One region of the Streptomyces sp. NBC_00667 genome, then DNA from elsewhere that is predicted to be linked to it. Evidence: predicted binding sites of a transcription regulator. Region 1 holds the regulator's gene; each other region holds the start of a gene.
What was found. Region 1 encodes HrcA, which represses chaperone genes, less so after heat shock. Its sites were predicted from a motif close to TTNGCACTCNGNNNNNCNGAGTGCNAA; they were not measured.
Positions count from the first base shown of each region.

Region 2: a site for HrcA is predicted at 4,692-4,718, ahead of groES (co-chaperone GroES). Genes of this name have one in related genera too.
Region 3: a site for HrcA is predicted at 3,660-3,686, ahead of groL (chaperonin GroEL). Genes of this name have one in related genera too.

Region 1 covers NZ_CP109022.1:2,368,455-2,379,004, reverse strand. The annotation lists gene holA (DNA polymerase III subunit delta) at 1-933, shown strand, start outside; gene rpsT (30S ribosomal protein S20) at 1,210-1,476, opposite strand; gene lepA (translation elongation factor 4) at 1,665-3,530, shown strand; gene OHA81_RS11180 (AMP-dependent synthetase/ligase) at 3,770-5,656, shown strand; gene hemW (radical SAM family heme chaperone HemW) at 5,689-6,921, shown strand; gene OHA81_RS11170 (DUF3097 domain-containing protein) at 7,169-7,978, opposite strand; gene OHA81_RS11165 (MBL fold metallo-hydrolase) at 8,007-8,732, opposite strand; gene hrcA (heat-inducible transcriptional repressor HrcA) at 8,897-9,913, shown strand; gene dnaJ (molecular chaperone DnaJ) at 9,914-10,550, shown strand, end outside.
Region 2 covers NZ_CP109022.1:4,099,862-4,110,411, reverse strand. The annotation lists gene OHA81_RS19225 (LysR family transcriptional regulator) at 1-661, opposite strand, end outside; gene OHA81_RS19220 (SDR family NAD(P)-dependent oxidoreductase) at 779-1,552, shown strand; gene OHA81_RS19215 (ester cyclase) at 1,627-2,361, shown strand; gene groL (chaperonin GroEL) at 2,473-4,101, opposite strand; gene groES (co-chaperone GroES) at 4,240-4,548, opposite strand; gene OHA81_RS19200 (FtsW/RodA/SpoVE family cell cycle protein) at 4,863-6,260, shown strand; gene OHA81_RS19195 (VOC family protein) at 6,700-7,074, opposite strand; gene OHA81_RS19190 (polysaccharide deacetylase family protein) at 7,549-8,355, opposite strand; gene OHA81_RS19185 (polysaccharide deacetylase family protein) at 8,433-9,377, opposite strand; gene OHA81_RS19180 (class I SAM-dependent methyltransferase) at 9,469-10,550, shown strand, end outside.
Region 3 covers NZ_CP109022.1:3,785,525-3,796,074, forward strand. The annotation lists gene OHA81_RS17655 (glucosyl-3-phosphoglycerate synthase) at 1-900, opposite strand, end outside; SAM riboswitch class I at 1,108-1,265, shown strand; gene thrC (threonine synthase) at 1,283-2,578, shown strand; gene OHA81_RS17665 (MoaD/ThiS family protein) at 2,621-2,899, shown strand; gene OHA81_RS17670 (cold-shock protein) at 3,307-3,513, shown strand; gene groL (chaperonin GroEL) at 3,852-5,474, shown strand; gene OHA81_RS17680 (phosphoribosylanthranilate isomerase) at 5,722-6,348, shown strand; gene OHA81_RS17685 (beta-glucanase) at 6,419-7,162, shown strand; gene OHA81_RS17690 (DUF4436 family protein) at 7,175-8,092, opposite strand; gene OHA81_RS17695 (alpha/beta fold hydrolase) at 8,293-9,852, shown strand; gene OHA81_RS17700 (alpha/beta hydrolase) at 9,865-10,550, shown strand, end outside.

The sequences.
Region 1 (10,550 bases):
CAGGAGGACCTGCTGCTCGACCGCGCCGTACGGGAAGTGGTGACGGCGGCGCGTGCCGCCGACGCCGACACGGACGTGCGCGACCTCGCCTCCGAGCAACTCCAGCCCGGCACGCTGGCCGAGCTGACCAGTCCCTCGCTGTTCTCCGAGCGCAAGGTCCTGATCGTGCGCAACGCGCAGGACCTGTCCGCCGATGCGGTGAAGGAGGTCAAGGCGTACCTCGCGGCGCCCTACGAGGAGATCGTCCTCGTGCTCCTGCACGCCGGTGGCGTCAAGGGCAAGGGCCTGCTGGACGCGGCGCGCAAGGCCGGGGCCCGGGAGGTCGCCTGCCCGAAGATGACGAAGGCCGCGGACCGGCTGTCGTTCGTGCGGGGGGAGTTCCGCACGCTGGGGCGTTCGGCCACCCCCGAGGCGTGCCAGAGCCTGGTCGATGCGATCGGCAGCGACCTGCGGGAGCTCGCGAGCGCGGCGGCGCAGCTGTGCGCGGACGTCGAGGGGACCATCGACGAGGCCGTGGTCGGGCGGTACTACACGGGCCGGGCGGAAGCCTCCAGCTTCACCGTCGCGGACCGGGCGGTCGAAGGGCGGGCGGCGGAGGCCCTCGAAGCCCTGCGCTGGTCACTGTCCACCGGTGTGGCGCCGGTGCTGATCACCAGTGCCCTGGCCCAGGCCGTACGGGCCATCGGGAAACTGGCCTCGGCCCCGCGCGGAGCCCGCCCGGGCGACCTCGCGCGGGACCTGGGCATGCCGCCGTGGAAGATCGACCGGGTCCGGCAGCAGATGCGGGGCTGGTCGGCGGACGGCGTCTCGGAGGCGTTGCGCGCGGTGGCGCTGGCCGACGCGGGAGTGAAGGGCGGCGGCGACGATCCGGAGTACGCCCTGGAGAAGGCGGTAGTGGCGGTCTCCCGCGCAGCCCGCCCCCACCAGCGCTAGGCCGCCTCTTCCGGATCTTGCTTGACCCGCGCCGCCCGGCGCCGAGCGGCTGCCTCCGGCGCCATCGGCGTGCCGGGGGCGTGTCGGCGGCGTCCTCGCTGCCGTCCGGGTAGGACGAAGGCCCCGGCCGGCCCTGGGGAAGGGTGGCGGTCGGGGCCTTCGGTACTTCTGGGTGCGCCGCACCCGCGTGGCGAACGCTTCGCGTGCGGCGCGGTTGCCGGTCAGGAGCGGGAGAGAGGGCCCGCTGGGTCCCTACCCGGCGATCACATCAGGAGCTCAGCCCTGGAGGGTGGCAACCTTGGTGGCCAGCGCCGACTTCTTGTTGGCGGCGGCGTTCTTGTGGATGACACCCTTCGAGACAGCCTTGTCGAGCGCACGCGCGGCGGCGCGGGAAGCCACGGTGGCCTTCTCGACGTCACCGGCGGCCACGGCCTCACGGGCCTTGCGGATCGCGGTCTTGAGCGAAGACTTGACGGCCTTGTTGCGCAGGCGCGCCTTCTCGTTCGTCTTGTTCCGCTTGATCTGGGACTTGATGTTCGCCACGAAAGAGCCTTTTCAGGTTCAGAGTTTGATCTTCGGATTGTGTCCCGGACGGTGAGAGGCCATACGAGACACAGCTGCCCAGGCTACCAGGCACGCTCCGGACGGCCCAAACCGAGCGCACTACGCCGTCCATGGGACCATGGGACTCTGCATCTACGAGATATACGACCCGAGAATCAGGACACTGCGTGCCCGCGATCCCCAGCCACGTGCCCGAGCCGAGCCGTACCGACCCGGCGCTGATCCGCAATTTCTGCATCATCGCGCACATCGACCACGGCAAGTCGACCCTCGCCGACCGGATGCTCCAGCTGACCGGCGTCGTCGACCAGCGGCAGATGCGCGCCCAGTATCTCGACCGCATGGACATCGAGCGTGAGCGCGGCATCACGATCAAGTCGCAGGCGGTCCGTCTGCCCTGGGCGCCCACCGAGGGCCCGGGCAAGGGCGACACGCACATCCTGAACATGATCGACACCCCCGGTCACGTCGACTTCACGTACGAGGTCTCGCGCTCCCTCGCCGCGTGCGAGGGCACGGTCCTCCTCGTCGACGCCGCCCAGGGCATCGAGGCGCAGACCCTCGCCAACCTGTACCTGGCGATGGAGAACGACCTCGCGATCGTCCCGGTCCTCAACAAGATCGACCTGCCGGCCGCCCAGCCGGAGAAGTTCGCCGAGGAGCTCGCGAACCTGGTCGGCTGCCAGCCCGAGGACGTGCTGCGCGTCTCGGCGAAGACCGGCCTGGGCGTGGACGCGCTGCTGGACAAGGTCGTCGCCACCGTCCCGGCGCCGGTCGGCGTCAAGGACGCCCCCGCCCGCGCGATGATCTTCGACTCGGTCTACGACTCGTACCGCGGCGTGGTGACCTACGTCCGTGTCGTCGACGGCCAGCTCAACAAGCGCGAGCGCATCCGGATGATGTCCACCGGCGCCACGCACGAGCTGCTGGAGATCGGCGTCTCCTCCCCGGAGATGACCCCGGCCGACGGCATCGGCGTCGGCGAGGTGGGCTACATCATCACCGGCGTGAAGGACGTCCGTCAGTCCAAGGTCGGTGACACGATCACCAGCCTGCACAACGGCGCGACCGAGGCCCTCGGCGGCTACAAGGACCCGAAGCCGATGGTCTTCTCGGGCCTGTACCCGCTCGACGGCTCGGACTACCCGGACCTGCGCGAGGCCCTGGACAAGCTCCAGCTCAACGACGCCGCGCTCGTCTACGAGCCGGAGACCTCGGCGGCGCTCGGCTTCGGCTTCCGCGTCGGCTTCCTCGGCCTGCTGCACCTGGACGTGGTCCGCGAGCGCCTGGAGCGCGAGTTCGGCCTCGACCTGATCGCCACCGCCCCGAACGTGGTCTACCGCGTCGTCCTGGAGGACGGCAAGGAGGTCACCGTCACCAACCCGAGCGAGTTCCCCGAGGGCAAGATCTCGGACGTGTTCGAGCCGGTCGTGCGGGCCACGATCCTCGCTCCCAGCGAGTTCATCGGCGCGATCATGGAGCTGTGCCAGACCCGCCGCGGCACCCTGCTCGGCATGGACTACCTCTCCGAGGACCGGGTCGAGATCCGCTACACGCTCCCTCTGGCCGAGATCGTGTTCGACTTCTTCGACCAGTTGAAGTCCAAGACGCGCGGTTACGCCTCCCTGGACTACGAGCCCACCGGCGAGCAGTCCTCCAGCCTGGTCAAGGTCGACATCCTGCTGCACGGCGACAAGGTCGACGCCTTCTCGGCCGTCTGCCACAAGGACGCCGCCTACGCGTACGGCGTGCGGCTCGTCGCCAAGCTGCGCGAGCTCATCCCGCGCCAGGCCTTCGAGGTGCCGATCCAGGCGGCCGTCGGCTCGCGCGTCATCGCCCGCGAGACCATCCGTGCCATCCGCAAGGACGTCCTCGCGAAGTGCTACGGCGGTGACATCTCCCGTAAGCGGAAGCTGCTGGAGAAGCAGAAGGAAGGCAAGAAGCGGATGAAGATGGTCGGCTCCGTGGAGGTCCCGCAGGAGGCCTTCATCGCCGTCCTCTCCAGCGACGAGTCCGGCGGCAAGAAGAAGTAGCCGACGGGTGACCCCACTCGCGACAAACGGGCCCACATGTGGACGCATGTGGGCCCGTTTCGTTATGAACCGGCCGCTCGCCGCCCCTTACGCGCGGGCCGGGCGGCCTTTAGTCTGATCACTGCTCGATGGTTACTCGCCAGTCACAAACTCGCCAACAGCACGTGCGCAGGTCCCCACCCCGCCAGCCCCAAGCGCCCCACGCCCACGCTGCTGCGTGGACCGGTCCGGAGGATGTCGTGAGCGACACACAGACCTTGATCGAGAACCGCCCGCCCACCGTGGCGGCCCTCTTCCTTGAGCGTGTCGCCGCCACGCCGGACGGGGAGGCCTACCGGTACCCGGTCCCCTCGGCGAACGGCGGGCCCGACGACTGGAAGTCACTCAGCTGGGGCCAGGCCGCCGACCGGGTGTTCGCCATCGCCGCCGGTCTCGTCGACCTCGGCCTCGGCTCCGAGGACCGGGTCGCGCTGGCCTCCAACACCCGGGTCGAGTGGATCCTCGCCGACCTCGGCGTGATGTGCGCCGGCGCCGCGACCACCACCATCTACCCCAGCACCAACGCGGAGGAGTCGGCCTTCATCCTCGCCGACTCCGAGAGCCGGGTCCTGATCGCCGAGGACGCGAAGCAGCTGGCCAAGGCCCGCGCGCACCGCGCCGACCTGCCGCGCCTGGCCCACGTGGTCGTCCTGGACGCCGACGACGCCCTGGAGGCGGAAGGCGACCCCGAGGGCTGGGTCCTCTCCCTCGACGCCCTGGAGGCGCGCGGCAGGGAGTACCTCGCCAAGCACCCCGAGGCGGTCAAGGAGCGGATCGGGTCCATCAGCGCGGACCAGCTCGCCACGCTGATCTACACCTCCGGCACCACCGGCCGCCCCAAGGGCGTGCGCCTGCCCCACGACAACTGGTCGTACATGGCCAAGGCGACCGTGGCCACCGGCATGATCAACGCGGACGACGTCCAGTACCTGTGGCTGCCGCTGGCCCACGTCTTCGGCAAGGTGCTCACCTCCGGCCAGATCGAGGTCGGGCACGTCACCGCCGTCGACGGCCGTATCGACAAGATCATCGAGAACCTGCCGGTGGTGCAGCCGACCTACATGGCGGCCGTCCCGCGCATCTTCGAGAAGGTCTACAACGGTGCCGCGGGCAAGGCCCGGGTCGCGGGCGGCGCCAAGTACAAGATCTTCAAGTGGGCCGCCGAGGTGGCCCGCGAATACGCCAGGACCAGCCAGGACAACCACCGGCGCACCGGAAGCACGAAGGTCCCCCTCGGCCTCGCCGCCAAGCACAAGGTCGCCGACGCGCTCGTCTACTCCAAGCTCCGCGAGGCCTTCGGCGGCAAGCTGCGCGCCGCCGTCTCCGGTTCCGCCGCGCTCGCGCCCGACATCGGCTACTTCTTCGCCGGCGCCGGCATCCACATCCTGGAGGGTTACGGGCTCACCGAGTCCAGCGCCGCCTCCTTCGTCAACCCCGGCGAGGCCTACCGCACCGGCACGGTCGGCAAGCCGCTCCCCGGCACCGAGGTCCGCATCGCCGACGACGGCGAGATCCTGCTGCGCAGCCCCGGCATCATGCAGGGCTACCACCGGCTGCCCGACAAGACCGCCGAGGTGCTGGAAGCGGACGGCTGGCTGCACACGGGCGACATCGGCGAGCTCTCGCCCGACGGCTACCTGCGCATCACCGACCGCAAGAAGGACCTGATCAAGACCTCGGGCGGCAAGTACGTGGCCCCGGCGGAGGTCGAAGGCCAGTTCAAGGCCATCTGCCCGTACGTCTCCAGCATCGTCGTGCACGGCGCGGACCGGAACTTCTGCTCGGCGCTGATCGCGCTCGACGGCCCGGCGATCCTGGGCTGGGCGGCCGAGCACGGCCTGGAGGGCAAGACGTACGCCGAGGTCGCGGCCGCGCCGGAGACCAACCGGCTGATCGAGACGTACGTACAGACCCTCAACGAGGGCCTCCAGCGCTGGCAGACGATCAAGCAGTTCCGGCTGCTGCCGCGCGACCTGGACGTCGAGCACGGTGACCTCACGCCGAGCCTGAAACTCAAGCGTCCGGTCGTCGAGCGCGAGTTCAAGCACCTCATCGACGAGATGTACGCGGGCTCGAACGAGGCGTAAACGACCTTGGGGCAGTGCGGGACAATGGGCACATGCCTTCCGCACTGCCCGACGGTGACCCCATGCCCGAAGACGGCTCGCTGCCGTCCCACGCCCTGGCGGGTGCCGGGGACCGGCCGCTCGGGTTCTACCTGCACGTCCCGTACTGCGCCACGCGCTGCGGCTACTGCGACTTCAACACCTACACGGCGACCGAGCTGCGGGGTACCGGAGGCGTGCTCGCCTCCCGCGAGAACTACGCCGACACCCTGATCGACGAGGTCCGCCTCGCCCGCAAGGTGCTCGGGGACGACCCCAGGGCCGTGCGGACCGTGTTCGTGGGCGGCGGCACGCCGACACTGCTGCCGGCCGCCGACCTCGTACGGATGCTCGCGGCGATCCGGGACGAATTCGGTCTGGCACCGGACGCGGAGATCACGACGGAGGCCAACCCGGAGTCCGTGGACCCCGCGTACCTCGCGCAGCTGCGGGCGGGCGGGTTCAACCGGATCTCCTTCGGCATGCAGAGCGCCAAGCAGCACGTCCTCAAGGTGCTGGACCGTACGCACACCCCCGGGCGGCCGGAGGCGTGCGTCGCCGAGGCACGGGCGGCGGGCTTCGAGCACGTGAACCTGGACCTGATCTACGGCACGCCCGGCGAGACGGACGAGGACTGGCGGGCGTCGCTCTCGGCGGCGCTGGGGGCCGGTCCGGACCACATCAGCGCGTACGCGCTGATCGTGGAGGAGGGCACGCAGCTGGCCCGGCGGATCCGGCGCGGCGAGGTCCCGATGACGGACGACGACGTGCACGCCGACCGGTACCTGATCGCGGACGCGGTGATGGCGGAGGCCGGGTACCACTGGTACGAGGTGTCGAACTGGGCCACCTCGGAGGCCGGGCGGTGCCTGCACAACGAGCTGTACTGGCGCGGCGCGGACTGGTGGGGCGCGGGGCCGGGGGCGCACTCGCACGTGGGCGGGGTGCGGTGGTGGAACGTGAAGCACCCGGGGGCGTACGCCGCCGCGCTGGCCGAGGGCCGTTCCCCCGGGGCCGGGCGGGAGGTCCTGTCGGAGGAGGACCGGCGGGTGGAGCGGATCCTGCTGGAGCTGCGGCTGGTGGACGGCGTGCCGTTGGCCCTGCTGGCTCCGGCCGGGCTGGCCGCGGCCGGTCGGGCCCTGGCGGACGGGCTGCTGGAGCCGGGGCCGTACGGGGCGGGGCGGGCCGTGTTGACGCTGCGGGGGCGGTTGCTGGCCGACGCGGTGATCCGGGACCTGGTCGACTGACGCGGGTCGACTGACGCGGGGCGGCGGGTGCGGGTGCGGGTGTGCCGGTGCCGGTGCCGGTGCGGGTGTGCCGGGTGCGGCGCCGTTGCGCTGCGCGGCCCCGGCTGTGCCGGGCTTTCCGGGGCTCCGCCCCGGGCCCCGCGCCTCAAACGCCGGCGGGGCTGGGTTTCCTCGCCCCGCGCCTCAAGCGCCGGCGGGGCTGGGTTTCCCGCGCCTCAAACGCCGGCGGGGGTGGATTGCCCGGGGATCAGGCGTCGGCCGGGGTCGTGACGTGGTCGATGAGGTGTTCCACCGCGCGCAGGAGGGTGGGGTCGAGGTCCTTGTAGGACGTGACGCGGGACAGGATGTGCTGCCAGGCCGCGCCCGTGTTCGGGGGCCAGCCGAGGGCGCGGCAGATGCCCGTCTTCCAGTCCTGGCCCGGGGGGATCACCGGCCAGGCCGGGATGCCCAGGGCCGAAGGCTTCACCGCCTGCCAGACGTCCACGTACGGGTGGCCCACCACCAGGACGTGCGGGGACGTCACCGACGCCGCGATGCGGGACTCCTTCGTACCCGGCACCAGGTGGTCGACCAGCACGCCCAGGCGGGCGTCCGGCGCCGGGGCGAAGTCCGCCACGATGGCGGGGAGGTCGTCGATGCCCTCCAGGTACTCCACGACCACCCCCTCGATCCGCAGGTCGTCGCCCCACACCCGCTCCACCAGCTCCGCGTCGTGGCGGCCCTCGACGTAGATCCGCCCCGCCCGCGCCACCCGCGCCCGCGCCCCGGGGACGGCCACCGAGCCCGAGGCCGTCCGCGTGGGCACCACCGCCGCACGCACCGGGCGGGTCAGGGTGACCACCGCGCCGTCCAGGAGGAACCCGCGCGGCTCCAGCGGGAAGGCGCGGCGCTTGCCGAAGCGGTCCTCCAAGGTCACCGTGCCCGCCTCGCAGCCCACCACCGCCCCGCAGAAGTCGGTGCCCGCCACCTCCACCACGAGGCCCGGGTCGGCCGGCACCTCGGGCACGGCCTTGGCGCGCTTCCACTGCGGGGTCAGATCGGGGGAGTACTCACGCATCCGGCCGACGGTACGAGAGAGCCCGCGCTCACGCGCCCGACACGCCGAACCGGCCCGCCAGTGTGGCGCGTTGCGCACGCACGAAGCCCGCGTCGACCACCGCTCCGTGACCGGGCACGTACAGCGCGTCGTCCCCGCCGAGCGAGAGCAGCCGGTCGAGCGCCGCCGGCCACCGCGCCGGGACCGCGTCCGGGCCCGCCTGGGGTTCGCCCGACTCCTCCACCAGGTCCCCGCAGAAGACGGCCTCCCGCTCGCCCGGCACGAAGACCGCCAGGTCGTGCCGCGTGTGCCCCGGCCCGACGTTCGCCAGCAGGACCTGCACCCCGCCCAGCTCCAGCGTCCACTCGCCCGACACCAGGTGCCGGGGCAGCGGGAGCGCCCGTGCCGCTTCGGCGGCCTCCGCCGGGTCCAGTCCCTGCCGGACCGCGTCCTCCCGCAGGTCGTCCCGGTCCAGCGCGAGGTGCGCGTCCAGCCCGACCGCACCGTAAAACTCCGCCTCCGGGAAGGCGGAGCCGCCGAGCACGTGGTCGAAATGTCCGTGTGTGAATGCGATATGGGTCACGTGGCGGCCGGTCAGCCGCTCCGCCTCCGCCCGCAGCCCCAGGCCTTCGCGGACGCAGGATCCGGGGTCGATCAGAAGCACCGACTCATCGCCCACCACCAGCCCCACCGTGCAGTCCCACACCGGCAGTCGGCGTCTTCCGGACCGCCCGGTCAGCCGTTCCCAGCCCGCCTCTTCCCAACGCACGTCCATGCGGGGACGCTACCCTGGCGGGCCGCCCTTGCCCGCGGCGTACTACCCGGCCGTACACTGACCGGGGGATGTCTGGCACTCGGATGCGCAGAGTGCCAGTGGCCCGTCCCGGGCCGGCCGAAAACGACCGCAGCGACGACCCACCGCACTGGAGGTGTGCACGAGTGCTCAGCGAACGCAGGCTCGAAGTATTGCGCGCCATCGTCCAGGACTACGTGGGGACGGAGGAGCCGGTCGGCTCCAAGGCGCTCACCGAGCGCCACCGGCTCGGCGTCTCCCCGGCGACGGTCCGCAACGACATGGCCTTGCTGGAGGAGGAGGGCTACATCGCCCAGCCCCACACCAGCGCCGGCCGCATCCCCACCGACAAGGGCTACCGGCTCTTCGTCGACAAGCTGGCGGGGGTCAAGCCGCTGTCGACGCCCGAGCGCCGGGCCATCCAGAACTTCCTCGACGGCGCCGTCGACCTCGACGACGTCGTGGGGCGCACCGTGCGGCTGCTCGCGCAGCTCACCCGGCAGGTCGCCGTCGTCCAGTACCCGAGCCTGACCCGCTCCACCGTCCGGCACGTGGAGCTGCTCTCCCTGGCGCCCGCGCGCCTGATGCTCGTACTGATCACCGACACCGGGCGGGTCGAGCAGCGGCTCGTCGACTGCCAAACCCCGTTCGCGGAGACCTCGCTCGCCGACCTGCGGGCGCGCCTGAACAGCCGGGTCGTCGGCCGCCGTTTCACCGACGTACCGCCGCTGGTGCAGGACCTCCCGGAGTCTTTCGAGGCCGAGGACCGGGCGACGGTCAAGGCCGTCCTCGCCACCCTGCGGGAGACGCTGGTGGAGGAGGCGGAGGAACGGCTGATGATCGGCGGTACCGCCAACCTCACGCGGTTCGGACATGACTTTCCCCTGACGATCAGGCCGGTGCTGGAAGCGCTGGAGGAGCAGGTCGTGCTCCTCAAGCTGCTGGGCGAGGCCAGTGAGTCGGGGGTCGCCGTGAAGATCGGGCATGAGAATGCCTACGAGGGACTGAACTCCACGTCCGTCGTCTCGGTCGGTTACGGTTCGGGCGGCGAAGCAGTCGCCAAACTCGGCGTGGTCGGACCGACCCGCATGGACTACCCCGGAACGATGGGAGCGGTACGCGCAGTGGCACGTTACGTCGGACAGATCCTGGCGGAGTCGTAAGTGGCCACGGACTACTACGCCGTTCTCGGCGTGCGCCGCGACGCATCGCAGGACGAGATCAAGAAGGCCTTCCGTCGCCTCGCGCGTGAACTCCACCCGGATGTGAATCCGGACCCGAAGACGCAGGAGCGCTTCAAGGAGATCAACGCGGCCTACGAGGTCCTCTCGGACCCGCAGAAGAAGCAGGTCTACGACCTCGGCGGCGACCCGCTGTCCTCCTCGGGCGGTGGCGGCGGCGCGGGCGGCTTCGGAGCGAGCGGCTTCGGCAACTTCTCCGACATCATGGACGCCTTCTTCGGCCAGGCCTCGCAGCGCGGCCCGCGCTCGCGCACGCGCCGCGGCCAGGACGCCATGATCCGCCTCGACCTGGAACTGGACGAGGCGGCCTTCGGGACGACCAAGGACATCCAGGTCGACACGGCCGTCGTCTGCACCACCTGCTCCGGTGAGGGCGCCGCCCCCGGCACCTCCGCGCAGACGTGTGACATGTGCCGCGGCCGGGGCGAGGTCTCGCAGGTCACCCGGTCGTTCCTGGGCCAGGTCATGACCTCGCGGCCCTGTCCGCAGTGCCAGGGCTTCGGCACCGTCGTCCCGACCCCGTGCCCCGAGTGCGCGGGCGACGGCCGGGTGCGCTCCC
Region 2 (10,550 bases), 1.7 Mb from region 1:
GGGTGAACCCGGCCTCCTCGCACACCTCCACCAGATGGCGGCGGCAGCGCGGGCAGCCCGCGATCCACGGCTCCCCGGCCAGCTCGGCCATGCCCACCCGGCCGGCTCCGGCCAGCCGGTGCGCCTCGGGGACCAGCCCCACGAGCCGGTCGGTCAGCAGGGGCCGCACCACCAGGTCCTCCCACTCGGCGGCGGGCCCGGCCGAAGCCCCGTACCGGAAGGCCAGCGCCAGGTCGCAGTCCCCCTCGCGCAGCATCTCCACCGAGCGCGGCGGTTCCGCCTCGACCAGCGAGATCCGGGTGCCGGGGTGCTCGGCGCGCATGGCCGCCAGCGCCGTGGGGACCAGCGTGGAACTGCCGCTGGGGAACGACACGAGCCGCACCCGGCCCGCGCGCAGCCCGGCGATCGCCGCGACCTCCTCCTCGGCGGCGGTCAGCCCGGCCAGGATGCCGGCGGCATGCCTGACCAGCGCCTCGCCGGCCTGGGTGAGCCGCATCTCGCGGCCGGTCCGGATCAGCAGCGGAGTGCCGGCCGACTGCTCCAGCGCCTTCATCTGCTGGGAGACGGCCGGCTGGGTGCAGCCCAGTTCGCGGGCTGCGGCGGAGAAGGAACCGGTCCCGGCGACGGCGCGCAGGACCCGTAGATGACGTGCCTCGATCACCCTTCGAGCATAAGCCCAGCTTTGACCGGAGCGGCAATGCTCCAGGCTCACTTTGGGGTGCGGGGCGTGCGGGGACCGACGGAAGACCCCCGTCCGGAATGAAGCTAGGTTGCGCCTATGACGACTGCGTTGATTACGGGATCCACGGCGGGCATCGGCGCCGCCTTCGCCCGGCGGCTCGCCGCCCAGGGGCACAACCTGGTGCTGGTGGCGCGGGACACCGAGCGCCTGGGCGAGCAGGCCACCGAACTGCACGACCGGCACGGCATCGAGGCCGAGGTGCTGGCCGCCGACCTGTCCACGGACAAGGGCATCGCCGCGGTCGAGGCACGCCTCGGCGACCGCACGCACCCGGTGGACCTGCTGGTCAACAACGCCGGCTTCGGCAACAAGGGCAGCTACCTCCAGGTCTCCATGGCGGACGAACTGACGATGCTGAAGGTGCACGTCGAAGCGGTGCTGCGGCTGACCTCGGCGGCGGCCGAGTCGATGCGCTCGCGCGGGCGCGGCGGTGTCGTCAACGTGGCCTCGGTGGCCGCCTTCGTACCGCGCGGGACCTACGGGGCGAGCAAGGCCTGGGTCGTGCAGTTCACCCAGGGCGCGGCGAAGGACCTGGCCGGGAGCGGGGTGCGGCTGATGGCGCTGTGCCCGGGCTTCGTACGGACCGAGTTCCACGAGCGGGCCGGGATGGGCACCGACAACATCCCGGGCTGGATGTGGCTGGACGCCGACAAGTTGGTGGCGGCGGCGCTGGCCGACCTGGCGCGCGGCAAGACCGTGTCCATCCCCGACCCCCGGTACAAGGCGCTGATGGGCGTGGTGAAACTGACGCCGCGCGGGCTCCTGGGTGGGGTGTCGTCGCGCACGGGCCGCAAGTACGGGCCCCGGTAAGTCCCTGCACGCGGCGCCGAACGGGGCAAATCTCCCTAAACTGGATGTGTCTCATCCACCCGGGAGGCGACGCGATGACTTTCGTGCAGGTAATTGATTACGAAACCAAGCGGTTCGAGGAGATGAACGCGCTCATCGACCGCTGGGCGGAGCAGGCGAGCGGCCGGCGGACGGTCACCCACACGATGATCGGACGGGACCGCGACGCCAAGACGCACTACGTCGATCTCGTCGAATTCCCCTCGTACGAGGAGGCCATGAGGAACTCTCAGCTGCCCGAGACGGACCGGATGTTCCAGGAAATGGTGTCCCTCTGCGACGGAATGCCGAAGTTCATGAACCTGGACGTCGTCCGCGACGAGTACCTCAACAAGCTGCTCGTGAACCGGATCTTCGAGGACCTGGCGGAGAAGGGGGACTTCGACGTCATGGAGGAGTGCGTCGCGGCCGGCTACATGGACCACGACATGATGCAGATGCCCGGCAATGCCGACGGCCGCGAGGGGCTGCGCCGGAGCATGACGATGTGGCGCGACGCCTTCGACTTCACCTTCGACCTGCACCGCCAGATCGCCGAAGGCGACTGCGTCAGCACCCTGTGGAACTGGACCGGCAGGCAGAAGGGCGAGTTCATGGGGGTCCCCTCGACGGGACAGGAAGTCAGCATGTCGGGCTGCACCACCTTCCGGATCGAGAACGGCCAGGTCGCGGAGGGCTGGTGGTACTACGACGCCCCCGGCCTGATGCGCCAGCTGGGCATGAACATGGGCATGACCTCGGGCGGCACCACCCGGGACATGGGCATGTGACGGCACACGGGGTGCGCACGCCGCGCCCCGCGGCACGGGAAAGCCCCGGTCACCACCGCTTCGCAGCGGCGGGAACCGGGGCCTTCTCGGTTCAGCTCAGCTCTGACGGGGTCAGTGGCTGTGGCCGTGACCGTGGCCGTGACCGGCGTCGGCCTCTTCCTCGGCCGGCTTCTCGACGACCAGGGTCTCGGTCGTGAGCAGCAGGGAGGCGATGGAAGCGGCGTTCTCCAGCGCGGAACGGGTGACCTTGACCGGGTCGATGACGCCGGCCTTCACCAGGTCGCCGTACTCGCCGGTCGCGGCGTTGAAGCCCTGGCCCTTGTCGAGCTCGGCGACCTTGGCGGTGATCACGTAGCCCTCGAGGCCCGCGTTCTCGGCGATCCAGCGCAGCGGCTCGACCGCGGCGCGGCGGACGACGGAGACACCGGTGGCCTCGTCGCCGGTGAGGCCGAGGTTGCCCTCCAGCACCTTCACGGCGTGGACGAGGGAGGAGCCACCGCCGGAGACGATGCCCTCCTCGACCGCGGCGCGGGTCGCCGAGATGGCGTCCTCGAGGCGGTGCTTCTTCTCCTTGAGCTCCACCTCGGTGGCGGCGCCGACCTTGATGACGCAGACGCCGCCGGCGAGCTTCGCCAGGCGCTCCTGCAGCTTCTCGCGGTCCCAGTCGGAGTCCGTGGACTCGATCTCGGCCTTGATCTGGTTGACGCGGCCGAGGACCTCGTCGGAGCTGCCGCCACCGTCGACGATGGTGGTGTCGTCCTTGGTGATGGTCACGCGGCGCGCGGTGCCGAGGACGTCCAGACCGGCCTGGTCGAGCTTGAGGCCGACCTCCTCGGCGATGACGGTGGCACCGGTGAGGGTGGCCATGTCCTGGAGCATCGCCTTGCGGCGGTCACCGAAGCCGGGGGCCTTGACGGCGACGGCGTTGAAGGTGCCACGGATCTTGTTGACGACCAGGGTCGACAGGGCCTCGCCCTCGACGTCCTCGGCGATGATCAGCAGCGGCTTGGAGGCGCCGGCCTGGATGACCTTCTCCAGCAGCGGCAGGAGGTCCTGGATGGAGGAGATCTTGCCCTGGTTGATCAGGATGTACGGGTCGTCGAGGACGGCCTCCATACGCTCCTGGTCGGAGACCATGTACGGCGAGAGGTAGCCCTTGTCGAAGGCCATGCCCTCGGTGAACTCCAGCTCCAGGCCGAAGGTGTTGGACTCCTCGACGGTGATGACACCGTCCTTGCCGACCTTGTCCATCGCCTCGGCGATGAGCTCGCCGACCTGCTGGTCCTGCGCGGAGAGCGCGGCCACGGCGGCGATGTCGGACTTGTCCTCGATCGGGCGGGCGGTCGCGAGGAGCTCCTGCGACACGGCCTTGACGGCGGCGTCGATGCCCTTCTTGAGGGCGGCCGGGGAGGCGCCGGCGGCGACGTTGCGCAGACCCTCGCGGACCAGCGCCTGGGCCAGCACGGTGGCGGTGGTGGTGCCGTCACCCGCGATGTCGTTGGTCTTGGTCGCCACCTCCTTCACGAGCTGGGCGCCCAGGTTCTCGTACGGGTCGTCCAGCTCGACCTCGCGGGCGATGGTGACACCGTCGTTGGTGATGGTGGGCGCGCCGAACTTCTTGTCGATGACGACGTTGCGGCCCTTGGGGCCGATCGTCACCTTCACCGTGTCGGCAAGCTTGTTCACACCGCGCTCGAGGGCGCGACGGGCGTCCTCATCGAACTTCAGAATCTTCGGCATGGGAGCGGTTCAGTCCTCTCGTTGCGATCCTCGGCCGCTCACCGCGACCGCCACCGCCTAGAACGAACTACGCCCCTCGCCCCCCGGCATCAGCAGGGTGACCAGGGGCGCAGCTCAAAGCAAAACTGGAGAAGTGTCTTACTTCTCGACGATCGCGAGCACGTCGCGGGCCGAGAGGACGAGGTACTCCTCGCCGCTGTACTTCACTTCGGTGCCGCCGTACTTGCTGTACAGCACGATGTCGCCGACGCTGACGTCCAGCGGGAGACGCTGGCCGTCCTCGAAGCGACCCGGACCGACCGCAAGGACGACGCCCTCCTGGGGCTTCTCCTTCGCGGTGTCCGGGATGACCAGGCCGGAGGCCGTGGTCTGCTCGGCGTCGAGCGGCTGGACCACAATGCGGTCCTCAAGCGGCTTGATGGCAACCTTGGAGCTGGCGGTCGTCACGATCCGACCTCCCCCTTCGGAGATCCGGGGTTAACTGTCTGAGGTGGCGACCAGGTCGATCCGTCGTCGCGGGTGCCGGACCTGCCTGTCGCTGTGTTGGCACTCACCAGGGGCGAGTGCCAGGTGCGAGACTATTCCGGCGATTAGCACTCGGTCAAGCGGAGTGCCAACACACCACCCGACGGAATGCGGATCACCCCCCTCCGGACGGCTCCGGAGGGCGCCGGACCGGCCCCCAGGAACCATCGTCAGGGCTTCCTCGTCGTAGTGGATATGAAGATAAAACGCCCGAATACCGACGGCGAAGGCATCCCGTGAGGGGACTGAGGCCGCTGACGGTGGCCGGCGCCCGCCGTCGTACCGAAGCATTGCTGCTCGTCCTCGTCACCGGCATCGCCGTTCTCGGTCATGCCGCGGCCGGTCTGGCGATGAACGGCGCACTGCCGCCGAAGCTCACCGGATTCACCATCAGCCTGACGCTGCTGTCGCTGGTGGGACACCTGGGCATCCGCCGGTTCGCGCCGTATGCGGATCCGCTCGTCTTCCCGCTCGCCATGCTGCTGACCGGGCTCGGGCTCGTCCTCATCAACCGCCTCGACCAGGGGTACATCGAGCGCTACGGTTCCGACGCGAACGCCCCCGGCCAGCTGATGTGGACCGTGGTCGGGGTCGCCGCCTGCCTGCTGGTGGTGGCGCTGCTGCGCGACCACAGACTCCTGCAGCGCTTCATCTACATCACCATGGCCGTCGCGCTGGTGCTGCTCATCGCGCCGGCCTTCTTCGGCGCGGACACCTACGGGGCCAAGCGCTGGATCATCCTGTTCGGGTTCTCGCTCCAGCCCGGCGAGTTCGTGAAGATCATGATCGCGGTCTTCTTCGCGGGCTACCTGGTCGTCCACCGGGACTCGCTGGCCCTGACGGGCCGCAAGTTCCTGGGCATGCGGCTGCCGCCGATGCGGCAGCTCGGGCCTATCGTCACCGTGTGGGTCCTGTCGCTGCTCGTGCTCGTCTTCGAACGGGACCTCGGTACGTCGCTCATCTTCTTCGGCGTGTTCGTGGTGATGCTGTACGTCGCCACGGAACGCACCAGCTGGATCGTCTGCGGCCTCGTCATGGCGGCGGGCGGCGCCTTCGTGGTGGGGTCCACCGAGCCGCACGTGAAGGCGCGCGTGGCCGCCTGGCTCAACCCGCTGTCCTACTACTGGACGGACCGGCCGCCGGGCGTCACCTCCGACCAGTCGGCCCAGGCGCTGTTCAGCTTCGGCACGGGCGGCATCACCGGCACCGGACTCGGCATGGGACACCCTGAGCTGATCAAGTTCGCGGGGCGCAGCGACTTCATCCTGACCACCGTGGGCGAGGAACTGGGCCTCGCGGGGGTGATGGCGGTCCTGCTGCTCTACGGGCTGCTCGTCCAGCGGGGCCTGCGGATGGCGCTTGCGGCGCGGGACCCGTTCGGCAAACTCCTGGCGGTGGGCCTGGCGGCGGCGCTGGCGCTCCAGGTGTTCGTTGTCGCGGGCGGCGTCACGGGCCTGATCCCCCTGACGGGCAAGGCCCTGCCCTTCCTGGCGAAGGGCGGCTCGTCCCTCCTGGCGAACTGGCTCATGATCGCCCTGCTGCTCCGCATCAGCGACAGCGCGGAACGCCAACGCGAGGCGGACGCCCACGACCCGGCGGAAACGACGCTGACCCCGGCGGGGGTGGGGGTGTAGAGGCGGGGTGTGGGGTGCGGGGGTGCCGGCCGGGGTACCGGCCGGGGCGCTCGGCCCGCCGGGCGGGTTGCGGGGGCGGGGTGTTCACCGGACGGCCTCAGAGAGGGCATGGGGGTTTCCCGTCAGTCCGATCGTCTCTCCGCGTCGGCCCGGTCCCTCAAGAGCGCTCGCTGCGCTCGCGTCGCTTCGCGATGGCCTTCGGCCACCCTTGACCGACCGGCCCGCCACGGATCAACGAAGACTGACGGGAAACCCCCAGAGGAACGGGCCGGTGCCTGCTTTCTGCCCATCCCCCTCACAGCTGCAGGGGCCCCACCCCGAGATGCCGCGCCAGATCGCTACGCGCTCCCCCCATCTCAGCGACTGCAGGCCGTCTGGGGCTGGACATAAGCCGCCCACGACCTCGTCCACCGGCCCCGGACTGCGATCGCGGGCCGAGTCAGCCGGCGCGTTCGGCGAGGCTGCGTTCCACGCAGAACTCGTTGCCTTCCGGGTCGGCGAGAGTCACCCATCCGGTTCCGTCGGGCCTGCGGTGGTCGCCCACCAGGGTGGCACCCAACGCGAGGATGCGGTCCACCTCTTCGTCCCGCGACCGGTCCTGCGGTTGCAGGTCCACGTGCACCCGATTCTTCACCGTCTTGGCATCGGCCACTGTCACGAAGAGCAGAGTCGTGCCCGGCGCCTTGACCAATGCCTCGGGGTCGCCGGGGAAGTCGTCGTCAGCGAGCGAGCCGTCGAGGACGGCGGCCCAGAACTGCGCCAGGCGGTAGGCGTCGGAGCAGTCGATGGTGAGGTGTCGTATGAGAGAAGACATTGACGCACTATCGATCACGCGCGTCACCGATGTCCACGGACTTTGCCACCGATGCGGTCCCTCCGGAGTGGAGGGGTCCATGACCGGCCCAAGACGGTCTGGAGACGCCGGGACGGGAGGAGCGCGTAGCGATCTGGTGCGCGCGGACCCCGCCGCGGATCGCTGACGGGGCCGCTCCTCCGGGTCTCTGCCCGGTGATCGTTCTTTTGGGGGGTTCCCGGCAGTCTTCGTTGATCCGTGGCGGGCCGGTCGGTCAAGGGTGGCCGAAGGCCATCGCGAAGCGACGCGAGCGCAGCGAGCGCCCTTGAGGGACCGGGCCGACGCGGAGAGACGATCGGACTGACGGGAAACCCCCATGCCCTCTCTGAGGCCGTCCGGTGAACACCCCGCCCCCGCAACCCGGCCCGGCGGGCCGAGCACCCCGGCCGACACCCCGCCCCCAAGAGCCCCCGAGAGCCCCGAAACCCCGCCCCCCTACAGGTAGTCCTCCAAGCGGGCGATCTTGAAGCCCTGCTCCTGGATGCGCTTGAGCATGTTGGCGGTCATCTGGGTTTCCGTCTCGCCCTTGAGTTCCGACGGGCCGCGGAAGTGGGCGAGGATGATGTCGCCCGGGCGCAGCGCGGAGCCTTCGGCGTACTGGAAGCCGGTGATCTGCATCGACACGCGCCACAGGATGACCTGGGAGATGCCGCACTCGGAGGCGGCCTTGAGGGTGTCGTCGTTGTAGTTGCCGAACGGCGGCCGGAAGCGGGTCGGTTTGGTGCCGAAGCGCTTTTCCAGGCGTTCCTGCTGACCGCATATCTCCTTCTTCTGCGCCGCGAAGCCCAGCGTGCGCAGGTTGGGGTGGGTCAGCGTGTGGTTGTTTATCGTGCTGCCGCTGCCGTTGTCGCGCAGCGTCTGGAAGTGGCCGTAGTCGGACGAGGCCACGTTGTCCGTCAGGAACATGCTGATCGGCAGCTTGAGGTCGGCCGCCATCTTGAGGAACTGCGGGTTCTTCTCCGCGCCGTCGTCGAAGGTCAGGAAGACGACCTTGTCGGTCGGCGCGACGGGTATTCGGTCTATGACGGCCGGCTTGCCCGGCGCGGCCTGGGGGATCTGCGGCTTCTGGGAGGGCTTCGGCGCGTACTGGACCGGGGCGTTCAGCCCCCACTTGCGGTACGCGTCGTCCACCGGTGCCACCGGCGCCGGAGAAGGGGAGGCGGCGGAGGATGCGGACGGGGAGGCCGAGGGCTTCCCCGTCTCCTGCTTGGTCTTGCGCCCCAGTCGTTCGATGGGGTCCACGCTGTTCCCGCACCCCGAGAGGGAAAGCGCGAGCGCGCCGGCTGCGAGCGTCCCGGCTACCAACCGGCGCGCGTACTTCACAAGTAGTCCTCCAGGCGGGCCACGGCGTATCCCTTGTCCGTGACGGTCTTCATGACATGACGGATCATGTCAGGCATGGTGCCCTTCCAGTCTTCCCGGCCCCGGAAGTGCGTGAGGATGATGTCACCAGGGTGGAGGTCCCGGTCCCATTCCCGCCAGTCCATCCGGTTGGGGAACGCCTCGGCGTTCCACAGCGGGACGGCCTTGATGCCGCAGGACTTCGCCGCGCGCAGGGTGTCCTGGTTGTAGTTGCCGTACGGCGGCCGGAAGAGTGACGGCCGCTTGCCGAACTGCTTCTGGATGGTGTCCTGCTGGCCGCAGATCTCCTCGCGCTGCTGTTCGTAGTCGAGGGCCGGCAGGTAGCGGTGGTTGAGCGTGTGGTTGTTCAGGGTGACGCCCGCGGCCTGCATCTTCTTGAAGTACGGGTAGTTGTCCCGGACCAGGTAGTCGCTGAGGAACGCCGTGTAGGGGAGGTGGAGCTCCTCCATCATCGTGAGGAACTCGGGGTCCTTCTCCGCGCCGTCGTCGATCGTCAGGAAGACGACCTTGTCCTCGGTGGGGACCGTGGTGAAGACGGGCGGGAGGTTCTCCTGGCCCTCGACCTCGAAGCCGTCGCGGGTGGTGATCTCCGGCTTGGTCTTGGGCGCGGGCGGGGCGGTCAGCGGCGGCTTGGCCAGTTTCCACTTCTTCGCGGCGGCGATCCGGGCCTGCTGGGCGGCCTTCTGCTGCTCGGCGGGGTTCGCGAGCGCGCCCGCCGCGCCGGCGCCCTCGGCGCCCGAGCCGCCCTTGGGCTTGGTGGCCGGCGGGTTCGAGGAGCCGCAAGCGGTGCCCAGCGCGGCGACCAGCAGCGCGGCGAGGGCCACCCCGTACCGGCCGAGCGGACGCGCCGCGGGCCGATGACCTTGTTGCGTCTTATTTCCCTTTTGTCGTACAGGCTGCATAGCGCGGATACTCCCAGGACACTCCCCCGGGCCCCGGAAGACACCGCGAGCGGAGCTCGACCTTCCATCGACTGGCCCACACTGGCCGACAATGGTCCCCGTGACCCCCGAAGACTTCGCCGCCCTGCTCACCCCCGAGGGGCGCGCCCTCCTCGACTCGCTCCACGACTACGACCCCGCCCAGGAGCTGGCCGTGGCCACCCGGCTGCGCCGCGAGCACCCCGCCGCCCTGGTCTCCGCCGCGCTCGGGCAGGCCCGGCTGCGGCAGCGGGCGTCCGTGAAGTTCGGGGCCGAGGACGCCTTCCGGATGTACTTCACCCCCGGCGGCGGCGAGATGGCCACGCGCGCCTCCGTCGCGTCCTACCGCGCCGGCCGGCTCGCGGCCCTCGGCGTACGCAGCGTCGCGGACCTGTGCTGCGGCATCGGCGGGGACGCCCTGGCCCTGGCCCGCCTGGGCATCCGGGTGCTGGCGGTGGACCACGACCCGCTGACGGTCGCCGTCGCCCGGGCCAATGCCGAAGCGCTGGGGCTCGCGGACCTGATCGAGGTCAGGGAGGCGGACGTGACCACCGTCGACACCGCCGGCTACGACGCCGTTTTCATCGACCCGGCCCGGCGCGGCGGCAGGGGCCGGATCTTCGACCCCGAGAGCTACTCCCCGCCGCTGTCCTGGGCCGTCGCGGCCGCGCGCAGCGCCCCGTACGCCGCCATCAAGATCGCGCCGGGGATCCCGCACGAGGCCGTCCCGGCGGAGGCCGAGGCCGAGTGGATCTCCGACCAGGGGGACGTGAAGGAGGCCGTGCTGTGGTTCGGGACGGAGCCCGGCAGCGTACGGGCCACCCTGCTCCCGGGGCCGCGCGCGCTGCGCACCGCCGATCCGCTGCCCGACCCCGAGGCGGGGCCGGTGGGCCGGTACCTGTACGAGCCCGACGGCGCCGTGATCCGCGCCCACCTGGTCGCGGAGGTCGCCGAGCAGCTGGGCGGACGGCTGATCGACCCCACCATCGCCTACATCACCGCGGACGAGCTGCGCGCCACCCCGTACGCGACCGCGTACGAGATCACCGACGTGCTGCCCTTCGGCTTGAAGAAGCTCAAGGCCCTGCTGCGCGAGCGCGGCGTCGGCGTCCTGACGGTGAAGAAGCGCGGTTCGGCGATCGAGCCCGAGGAGCT
Region 3 (10,550 bases), 1.4 Mb from region 1:
CTCCTCGGTGTCCACGGCGTACGTCCGCGCCACGAAGCCCTGCGGGCCCCGCTCGAACTGGGTCAGCGCCGGCCGTACCAGGTGCCCGCGCGAGAGCCGCAGCTGCGCGGTGCGGTAGATCGCCGCGGCCATCCGGCCGAGCGCCTGCCCGTCCTGGTGGCGGTGCAGCCGTACGCCGACGTCGACCTGGGCCAGCGCGTCCAGCCCCACCGTGTGCAGCGCGTCCACCAGCAGGCCCAGTTCCACGCCGTAGCCGACGGGGAAGGGGAGGCGTTCCAGCAGGGAGCGCCGTGCGGCGTACTCGCCGCCCAGCGGCTGGACGAACCCGGCCAGCTGCGGCCAGTGCAGGTTCAGCAGCGGCCGGGCCACCAGCTCCGTGACGCGTCCGCCCTGGCCCGGCGCGTCGCCGAGCGGGCGGTCGTACATCGCCTTGACGAACTGCACGTCGGGTTCGGTCAGCAGCGGGCCGACCGTGCCGGAGACGAACGCGGAGGAGAAGTCCCGCAGGTCGGCGTCCACGAAGCAGACGATGTCGCCGGTGGTGGCGAGCAGCGAGCGCCACAGCACCTCGCCCTTGCCGGGCACCGCCGGCAGCCGCGGCAGGACCGCGTCGCGGTGCACCACGCGCGCGCCCGCCTTCGCGGCGACCTCCGCCGTACGGTCGCTCGACCCGGAGTCGACCACGACCAGCTCGTCCACCAAGGGGAACGGCAGCCCTTCGATCAGGTCGCGGCGGATCACCTCGACGATCGCGCCGACCGTGGCCTCCTCGTCGAGCGCGGGCAGCACCACGCTGACGGTGGCTCCCGACGCGCGCTTGCGCTCCAGCAGCCGGCCGAGCGGACGGTCGTCGGCCGACCAGGAGCGGTCGGCCAGCCAGCGCTCCACCTCTTCCAGCACTTCGGGCACTCCTGGGATCGATGCGTTCGGGGCGAACGGGTCGGCAGGCGGTTTCGGGCGAAATACGATCCATCTCGCCGTTCGGACGGCTGTCTCAACCACCCGGGCCTTCGGTTACAGTCTTGAACAACGCGAAGGACCACGGCATGCCGGGGTCCTCGTGCACAAACGCCCGGAGGCGCCGCAGAGCGCGCGCCGGTGCCATACCGCTCATCCAGAGGGGCAGAGGGACACGGCCCGTTGAAGCCCCGGCAACCCTCCAGTCGGTTCTCGCGATCGCGCACACAGCGACGTCAGCGAGGTCCCCGGCTAGGGAAGGTGCCAATTCCGTCTCATGGCGAAGTGCGCCATGGGGAAGATGAGGAGAAAGGGCCTCGCCATCATGGCTGCACAGACCGTCGCCACCTCTGCCGGATCCACCGGCGCCCCTGTCGATCTCGGACCCGCCACCGGCCTGTCCTGCCGCGAATGCGGAACCCGCTTCGCGCTCGGCCCGATCTTCGCCTGCGCCGAGTGTTTCGGACCGCTCGAAGTCGCGTACGACCTGCCGACCGGTGACCCGGAGGCGCTGCGCGCCGCGATCGAGGCGGGGCCCGACAACATCTGGCGTTACGCCCCGCTGCTGCCCGTCCCCGCGGACGTGGCCTCCAAGCCCAGCCTGAACCCGGGCTTCACCAAGCTGGTGGACGCGGCCAACCTGGCCAAGGAGCTCGGCGTCACCGGCAAGCTCTACGTCAAGGACGACTCCGGCAACCCGACGCACTCCTTCAAGGACCGTGTCGTCGCCATCGCCGTCGAGGCCGCCCGCGCGTTCGGCTACACCACGCTCTCCTGCTCCTCCACCGGCAACCTGGCCGGCGCCGTCGGCGCCGCGGCCGCCCGGGCCGGCTTCCGGTCCTGCGTGTTCATCCCGCACGACCTGGAGCAGGGCAAGGTCGTCATGGCCGGTGTCTACGGTGGCGACCTCGTCGGCATCGAGGGCAACTACGACGACGTCAACCGCTTCTGCTCGGAGCTCATCGGCGACCCGCTGGGCGAGGGCTGGGGCTTCGTCAACGTCAACCTGCGCCCGTACTACGGCGAGGGCTCCAAGACGCTGGCCTACGAGATCTGCGAGCAGCTCGGCTGGCAGCTGCCCGACCAGATCGTGATCCCCATCGCGTCGGGCTCGCAGCTGACGAAGATCGACAAGGGCCTCCAGGAGCTGATCAAGCTCGGGCTGGTCGAGGACAAGCCGTACAAGATCTTCGGCGCGCAGGCCGAGGGCTGCTCGCCCGTGTCGACCGCCTTCAAGGCCGGGCACGAGGTGGTCCGCCCGCAGAAGCCGAACACCATCGCCAAGTCCCTGGCGATCGGCAACCCGGCGGACGGCCCCTACGTCCTGGACATCGCCCGCCGCACCGGGGGTTACGTCGAGGACGTCAACGACGAGCAGGTCGTCGAGGCCATCAAGATCCTCGCGCGGGCCGAGGGCATCTTCGCCGAGACCGCGGGCGGGGTGACCGTCGGCGTGACGAAGAAGCTCATCGAGAACGGGCAGCTCGACCCCTCCCTGACCACGGTCGTCCTCAACACCGGTGACGGCCTCAAGACCCTGGAGGCGGTGGCCTCGGACAGCGGCCAGACCGCCACCATCCGCCCCAGCCTGGACGCGTTCCGCGCCGCCGGCCTGGCCTGAGGCACGACCCACCCCCACCGCTTCCGGAAAGGCAGCAGCGCCATGAGCGTCAACGTCCGCATCCCCACCATCCTGCGCACCTACACCGGCGGCCAGGCCGAGGTGCCCGCCGAGGGCGCGACCCTCTCCGAGGTCATCGAGTCCCTGGAGAAGAACCACCCGGGCATCGCGGCCCGCGTCCTGGACGACCAGGGCAAGCTGCGCCGCTTCGTGAACGTCTACGTCAACGACGACGACGTGCGCTTCGAGGGCGGCCTGCAGACGGCGACGCCGGACGGCGCCGGAGTGTCGATCATCCCGGCCGTGGCCGGCGGCTGCTGACACCGGGATTCCCGTTCCCGTCCCGTCCAGTCACACCTGAATTGCCCCCTCCGCTAAAAGTGGAGGGGGTAATTCTGCTTGATTGGGCGCGGTAGAGTTGGGGAAGTCCCCTCCGCTGTTCTTGCCCGCCGCATATGAGCGGGCCGCCGGAGGGTTGACATTGAGTCAACATGCGAGTCTGGTATGGGCCTTTGGTGCCGGATGTCGGGCCCGAGTTGCCCGGGAATATGCCTACTTTTCACGTGATTTCCATATTCCTTCTTGTCCAGAATTCTCGTCGGAATGACCTGTTGCAGACAGCACCGGTGCGGATACATTCAGCCGCGGTCGAGGCGTTCCGGCGCAAGTTCTGACCCGGGTCCGCGAAGTGCGGTCCTGCGCAAGGGCCAGTAATAGGGGAGTTAGGCATGGCTCAGGGCACCGTCAAGTGGTTCAACGCGGAGAAGGGCTACGGCTTCATCGCGGTCGACGGTGGTGCGGATGTGTTCGTCCACTACAGCGCCATCCAGATGGACGGGTACCGCACCCTTGAAGAGGGTCAGCGGGTCGAGTTCGAGATCTCGCAGGGCCAGAAGGGTCCTCAGGCGGACATGGTCAAGCTCGCACTCGGCTAACCCGGCGCGATCGACCACCGACGCAACAGGTCTACAGTCGCCGGACGCTCTGAGGCGTCAGGCGCACGAGGGGCCCACATCCCGGAGACGGGATGTGGGCCCCTCGTGCGTCCCGGGCGCGTCGTGGCCCGGCGTTGCCGAAGCCGCTTGCACTCGACGGGGTCGAGTGCTAATCATTGGCGTTAGCACTCTCCAGGTGAGAGTGCTACTGAAACGAGGACCGGGTCGGTGAGGCCCGAGGGTCCGGCGGGAAGGAACCGCCGGGCTCGCAGGCCGTCCGTCGCGGGCGCGGGCGCGGTCCAGGAGCAATCCACCCCAGTCCTGGAGGACCACTTCAGATGGCCAAGATCATTTCGTTCAACGAGGAGGCCCGGCGCGGTCTCGAGCGTGGCATGAACCAGCTCGCCGACGCCGTCAAGGTCACCCTTGGCCCCAAGGGTCGCAACGTCGTCCTTGAGAAGAAGTGGGGCGCCCCCACGATCACCAACGATGGTGTGTCCATCGCCAAGGAGATCGAGCTCGAGGACCCGTACGAGAAGATCGGCGCCGAGCTGGTCAAGGAAGTCGCCAAGAAGACGGACGACGTCGCGGGCGACGGTACGACCACCGCCACCGTGCTGGCCCAGGCGCTCGTCCGCGAGGGTCTGCGCAACGTGGCCGCCGGCGCCAACCCGATGGCCCTCAAGCGTGGTATCGAGAAGGCCGTCGAGGCCGTCTCCGCCGCCCTGCTCGCGCAGGCCAAGGATGTCGAGACCAAGGAGCAGATCGCTTCGACGGCCTCCATCTCCGCCGCCGACACCCAGATCGGCGAGCTCATCGCCGAGGCCATGGACAAGGTCGGCAAGGAAGGCGTCATCACCGTCGAGGAGTCCCAGACCTTCGGTCTGGAGCTCGAGCTCACCGAGGGCATGCGCTTCGACAAGGGCTACATCTCGGCGTACTTCGCCACCGACATGGAGCGTATGGAGGCGTCGCTCGACGACCCGTACATCCTGATCGTCAACTCCAAGATCGGCTCGGTCAAGGACCTGCTGCCGCTCCTGGAGAAGGTCATGCAGTCCGGCAAGCCGCTGCTGATCATCGCCGAGGACGTCGAGGGCGAGGCCCTGTCGACCCTGGTCGTCAACAAGATCCGCGGCACCTTCAAGTCCGTCGCCGTCAAGGCCCCGGGCTTCGGCGACCGCCGCAAGGCCATGCTCGGTGACATCGCCATCCTCACGGGCGGCACCGTCATCTCCGAGGAGGTCGGCCTCAAGCTGGAGAACGCCGGTCTCGACCTGCTCGGCCGCGCCCGCAAGGTCGTCATCACCAAGGACGAGACGACCATCGTCGACGGCGCCGGTGACAGCGACCAGGTCCAGGGCCGCGTCAACCAGATCCGCGCCGAGATCGAGAACTCCGACTCGGACTACGACCGCGAGAAGCTCCAGGAGCGCCTCGCGAAGCTGGCCGGCGGCGTGGCCGTCATCAAGGCCGGTGCCGCGACCGAGGTCGAGCTCAAGGAGCGCAAGCACCGCATCGAGGACGCCGTTCGCAACGCGAAGGCGGCCGTCGAAGAGGGCATCGTCGCCGGTGGTGGCGTGGCCCTGCTCCAGGCCTCCTCGGTCTTCGAGAAGCTGGAGCTCACCGGTGACGAGGCGACCGGCGCCAACGCCGTGAAGCTCGCGCTGGAGGCCCCGCTCAAGCAGATCGCCGTCAACGGTGGTCTCGAGGGTGGCGTCGTCGTCGAGAAGGTGCGCAACCTCCCGATCGGCCACGGCCTGAACGCCGCGACCGGCGAGTACGTCGACATGATCGCCGAGGGCATCATCGACCCGGCGAAGGTCACGCGCTCCGCGCTGCAGAACGCCGCGTCGATCGCCGCGCTGTTCCTGACCACCGAGGCCGTCATCGCCGACAAGCCCGAGAAGGCCGGCGCCGGTGCGCCGGGCGGCATGCCGGGCGGCGACATGGACTTCTGATCGGCCCCGACTGATCGGCAGTCCGCACCACGCTCCACGTTCCGAGGGCGGCACCCCACCAGGGGTGCCGCCCTCGGGCGTTCACGGCTGCCCGCGCCCTGGTACCCCGCCCTGGTACCCCGCCCTGGTGCCGCGCCCTCGCTGGCCGCGCTCCCCTTGCGCGCTCCGTTGCGCCCTGCCGCGCCCGTCCTTGCCCGGCACTCGGGACGGGACCGCATCCGTCGGGCCGGTCTGGTTGACTCGGGGTATGAGCGAGAGCAGCGGAGCCGGCGGGCCCTTCGTGAAGATCTGCGGGCTGCGGACCGGGCGGGACGTCGAGGTGGCCGTGGAGGCCGGGGCGGATGCCGTGGGGTTCGTCTTCGCCGCCGGGAGTCCGCGGACCGTCGACGCCGCCACCGTGCGGGGGCTCGTCGGGCGGGTGCCGGCGGGGGTGCTCACGGTCGGGGTGTTCCGCGGGCAGTCCGTGGCGGAAGTGCGGCGGCTGACGCTGGAGAGCGGGGTGCGCTCCGTGCAGCTCCACGGCGACGAGGGGCCCGAGTACTACGAGGAACTGCGCGCGCAGGGGCGGACGCTGATCCGCGCCACCGCCACCGCCGTCGCGGCCGCCGGGGAGTACGGCGAGGACCTGCTGCTGCTCGACGCCCCCGACCCCGGCTCCGGCAAGCCGTGGAACTGGGGCTCCGAGGAGTTCACCGCGCCGCGCGGCCGCTGGCTGCTGGCCGGGGGCCTCGACCCCGCCAACGTCCGGGCGGCCCTGGAGGCCACCGGCGCCTGGGGCGTGGACGTCTCCAGCGGAGTGGAGCGGGAGCGCGGAGTGAAGTCACCGGAGCTCATCCGCGCCTTCCTCGCGGCAGCACGCGACACCCGTAGCTGAACGCAACTCCCCGATTACCCAGGGCGATGAATCCGGCATGGCCCGCTCCGCCTGCGGGCAGACATTCCACATGAACACGGACCTGCTCGGCTGGCTGGGGCGCCTGACGTCCCGCCTCGCCCCGGGAGGCGGTGGCGGAGCGGCGGTGCCCGGACCCCGCCGCGCCCCCGTCTTCACCGCCGACTTCACCTCCGCCTCCCAGTGGGTGGCAGGCCGCTCCTGGGCGTATCCCGACGGCGGCCCCGTCAACCCCGGCGACAACAAGCTCGACCACCTCGTGGAAGACCCCGCCTACAGCCGCAGCGGCGTCTTCCGCGCCACCCGCCGCCCCGACGGCAACTGGGACACCGGCCTGCTCACCACCGAGGGCAGCGACGAGGGTTTCATGGTGCGCACCGGCGACGTACTGGAGGCGCGGGTGCGGCTCCCCGTGGAACTGGGGGCCTGGCCCGCGATCTGGACCTGGCGGGACGGCGGCCAGGAGATCGACGTCTTCGAGTACCACCCGGACAACCCCGACCTGCTCGAACTCTCCAACCACGTCCGCGAGGCGCACCGCTACCATCGCGACCCCTCGGTCCGGCCCGGCGCCTGGGTCGACCTGCGCGTGGAGTTCGGGCGCAACTCGGTCGTCTGGCGGGTCAACGGCGCCCGCGTCTTCTCCGACCGCCGGGGCGTGGGCCGCGGCTGGCGCGCGTACCTCATCGTCAACCTGTCGGTGTGCGCGGGCAATTACCACCCGGCGCCGGAGCCGGAGGTCAGCGAGATGTCCTACGAGGTCTCCGAGCTGCACGTGTACCGGGACGCTTCGTAGCGGCGCACCGCCTCAGCGGGTGGGCCCGGGGTCGTCCTCGGGCCGCAGGGCGGTGCGGACGCCGGTGACGACCACGGTGACCAGGCACAGGGCGATGACGGTCTCGGCCCACAGGAACGCGAACCAGTCCAGCACGCAGCCGATCGGGGGTGTGCCGGGGGCGGTGCCGCGGAACGCCGAGAGGGCGAACAGGGTGGCGGCCATCCAGGCGAGGGCGGGCCAGACCAGGCCGTTGCCGCGGGTCGTCAGGTACCAGGCGCCGAGGAGCACGGACGCCGCGAGCGCCCACATCACCACCATCATGAAGACCGCGAAGACGAGCACGCTGCCCGACCGGGACAGCCTCAGCGCCAGGGCGGCCTCCTGCCGGGAGGGCGCCGGCCGGGCGGAGGCGGAGAAGAGCGTGTCGTTGTTGGAGAACAGCAGGCGCACGGGCACCTGCTTGCCGCCCAGCTGCGCCCGGAACCCGATCACCGTCTCGTAGGTGTCGAACGGGTAGTCGCTGATCGACCCGCCCGTGAGCGCGACCTGAGTGTCCGTGGTCGCGAGCCGCTCGTGCGCCTTGAACTCCAGGTCTTCCTGGGTGGCGCCGGAGGTGGCCAGACTGAGGTCGGCCACCGGGGCGGCCCCCTCCGCCTCGCCGAGGTTCCCGCGGGGGGTGACCCAGACGCGCAGCACCAGCTCCCTGGCCTTGGCGTCGACGCTCTGGACGACTGCCTCCACGTCCACGCGGTCGGCGGCCGAGGAACCGACGGCGTGGACCGTGTCGACCGCCTGCCGCTCGGTGAACTGCAGCCACGAGCCCACGCCCACCGCCACCACGATCAGCACCGCGATGGGCAGCAGGACCGGCAGGAGCGACCCCCCGGAGCGGCGGGCGCGAGGCGGGTCCGGGGGTGGGCCGGGCGGCGTGTCCGAGGGTGGGGTCATGGTGGCTCCGGCGAGGTGGGCAGGGGCGCCCCATCGTGTCGGCGGCCCGGGGCCGAGGGCCGTGACCACTCCGCGTGCACCAGAACGCTTCACCCGGTAGCGTCGAAAACGCGCGCATTCCGGCCGGAACGTTCCCCACGAACCACCGCGGCCCCTCCCGTCAGTGGCGGCCGCCGATGTCGGCGAAGGAACGAGACCACATGCCACAGCACACCCTCCACGCGGTGACCGCCGCGGCCGCTCTGGCCTGCCTGGCAGCGTTCGGCCCCGTACCGGCCGGTGCCCCGGCGGCAGCCGCCCGCGCGACCGGGTCCGGCCCGACGCCCAGCACGGCAGCCCCCCGGTTCGTGCCCGGCGCCTGCCCGAAGACGCCCGAGCCCGTCGCCGCGCTGAGCAAGGCGCGCTGTGGCCTCCTGGAGGTCCCCGAGAACCGCTCCCGCCCCGGCGGCCGAACCATCAAGCTGGCCGTGGCGCGCATTGCGGCGGCCGCGCAGAAGCCCGCCGCGGACCCCGTGGTGTTCATGGCGGGCGGCCCCGGCGCCGACACCTTCGACGACATCGCCTTCCTCATCGACTCCGGCCTGAACAAGGACCGCGAGCTGATCGTCATGGCCCAGCGCGGCAACCTGTACGACCAGCCGAACCTCGCCTGCCCGGAGGTCGACCGGTTCAACGCGCAGGCCGTGGGCCTGGGCTACGACTCGCAGCAGGCGGAGCAGGTCATGCTGAAGGCGGTGAAGGACTGCCGGGCCCGTCTGACGGCCGCCGGCGTCGACCTGAGCGCCTACAACACCACCGAGAACGCCGCCGACTTCGCCGACCTGCGCACCGCGCTGGGCATCCCCCGGTGGAACGTCTACGGGTACTCCTACGGCAGCAACCTGGCCCTCACCTACCTGCGCCTGCACCCCGAGGGGATCCGCGCGGTGGCGATCGACTCGGTGACACCTCCCCAGGTCGTGACCCTGCCGTGGGCGTGGGGCAGCACCGCCGAGGGCATCCGCAACATCTTCGAGGCGTGCGCGGCACAGCCCGCATGCAAGGACCGCTACCCGGACCTCCCCCGCACGCTGACGGAGCAGGTGCGCAAGCTGGAGGCCCACCCCCTGACCCTGGACGTCGCGCCGCCGAACGGCGGGAAGCCGGTCAAGACCGTCCTCGACGGGGGCGCGCTGCTGAACCTGATCGTCGCCTTCACCCCCCGGCCCAAGGACCTCCCGGCGGCGCTCGACGAGCTCAGCCGCGGGAACCCCGAGCGCTTCGCCAAGGCCCGCGCGGCCGGCTCGGTCCAGCACGTCGGCATGTTCGCGCACGGCCTGACGAACTCGATAGCGTGCGCCGAGTGGGCGCCGGGCTACGCGGAACCCGACGTGCTCAAGGCGGGGCGCAAGGCCTTCCCCGGGTGGCCCGACACGGTCCTGGCCCAGGTGCCGCAACTGCCCTTCCAGTACCCGGTGTGCGGAATCTGGGACGTTGCGGACCGCGCGGAGGTCCAGCGGGTGCCCACGATCAGCCCGGTCCCGGCGCTCCTGGTCTCCGGCACGTTCGACGTGAAGACCGGGGCGAGCTGGGCGGAGGGCGTGGCCCGCAACCTGTCCCGCTCGACCGCCGTGCAGGTCCCCGGGATCGGCCACTGGGTGGTCCCGCAGTCCCCCTGCGCGCAGCGCGTGCTGGCCTCGTTCTTCGCCCGTCCGACCGCTCCCGACACCTCGTGCGTGGACGGTCTCGAACCCGAACCGTTCACGATCGTCCCGAAGTAACCGGGAGGGCAGATGACACGCCATCACACGCCCCGTCGGAGCACCGTGCGCATGGCGGCCGGTCTCCTCGTCGGCGGCCTGCTCGCAGCGCCCGCCCAGGCCCAGTCCCGCACCGGCACCAGCCCGAGCCCCAGCCCCGGGGCGCCGATCGGCACCGCCGCCCGCACGGTGGGCGACGCCCGCTACGAGCCGGGCCCCTGCCCCAGGACACCGGAACCGATCGAGGCGCTCAAGGGAGCCCGCTGCGGAACCCTCACCGTCCCCGAGAACCGGGCCGAGCCGAAGGGCAAGACGATCAGGCTCGGTGTCGCGATCGTCCCCGCCAAGTCCGCCACACCGAAACCCGACCCCATCGTGTGGCTGGCGGGCGGCCCCGGCGACGACGCGGTCGGCGAGGCGAAGATGGCGATCGACGGCGGCCTGAACCGCGACCGCGACGTGGTCTTCATGTCCCAGCGCGGTACGTACTCGGCCGAGCCGAACCTGCTGTGCCCCAACATCGACGAGTTCAACGCGAAAGCCGTCGGCCTCGTCTACGGCGCACCGTCCACCGAGCGCCTGCACGTCGCGGCCACGAAGGCCTGCCGCGACCGGTTGGCGGCCCGCGGCATCGACCTCGGCGCCTACAACGACACCGAGAGCGCCGCCGACTACGAGGACCTGCGCAACGCGCTCGGCGTCAAGCAGTGGAACCTGTA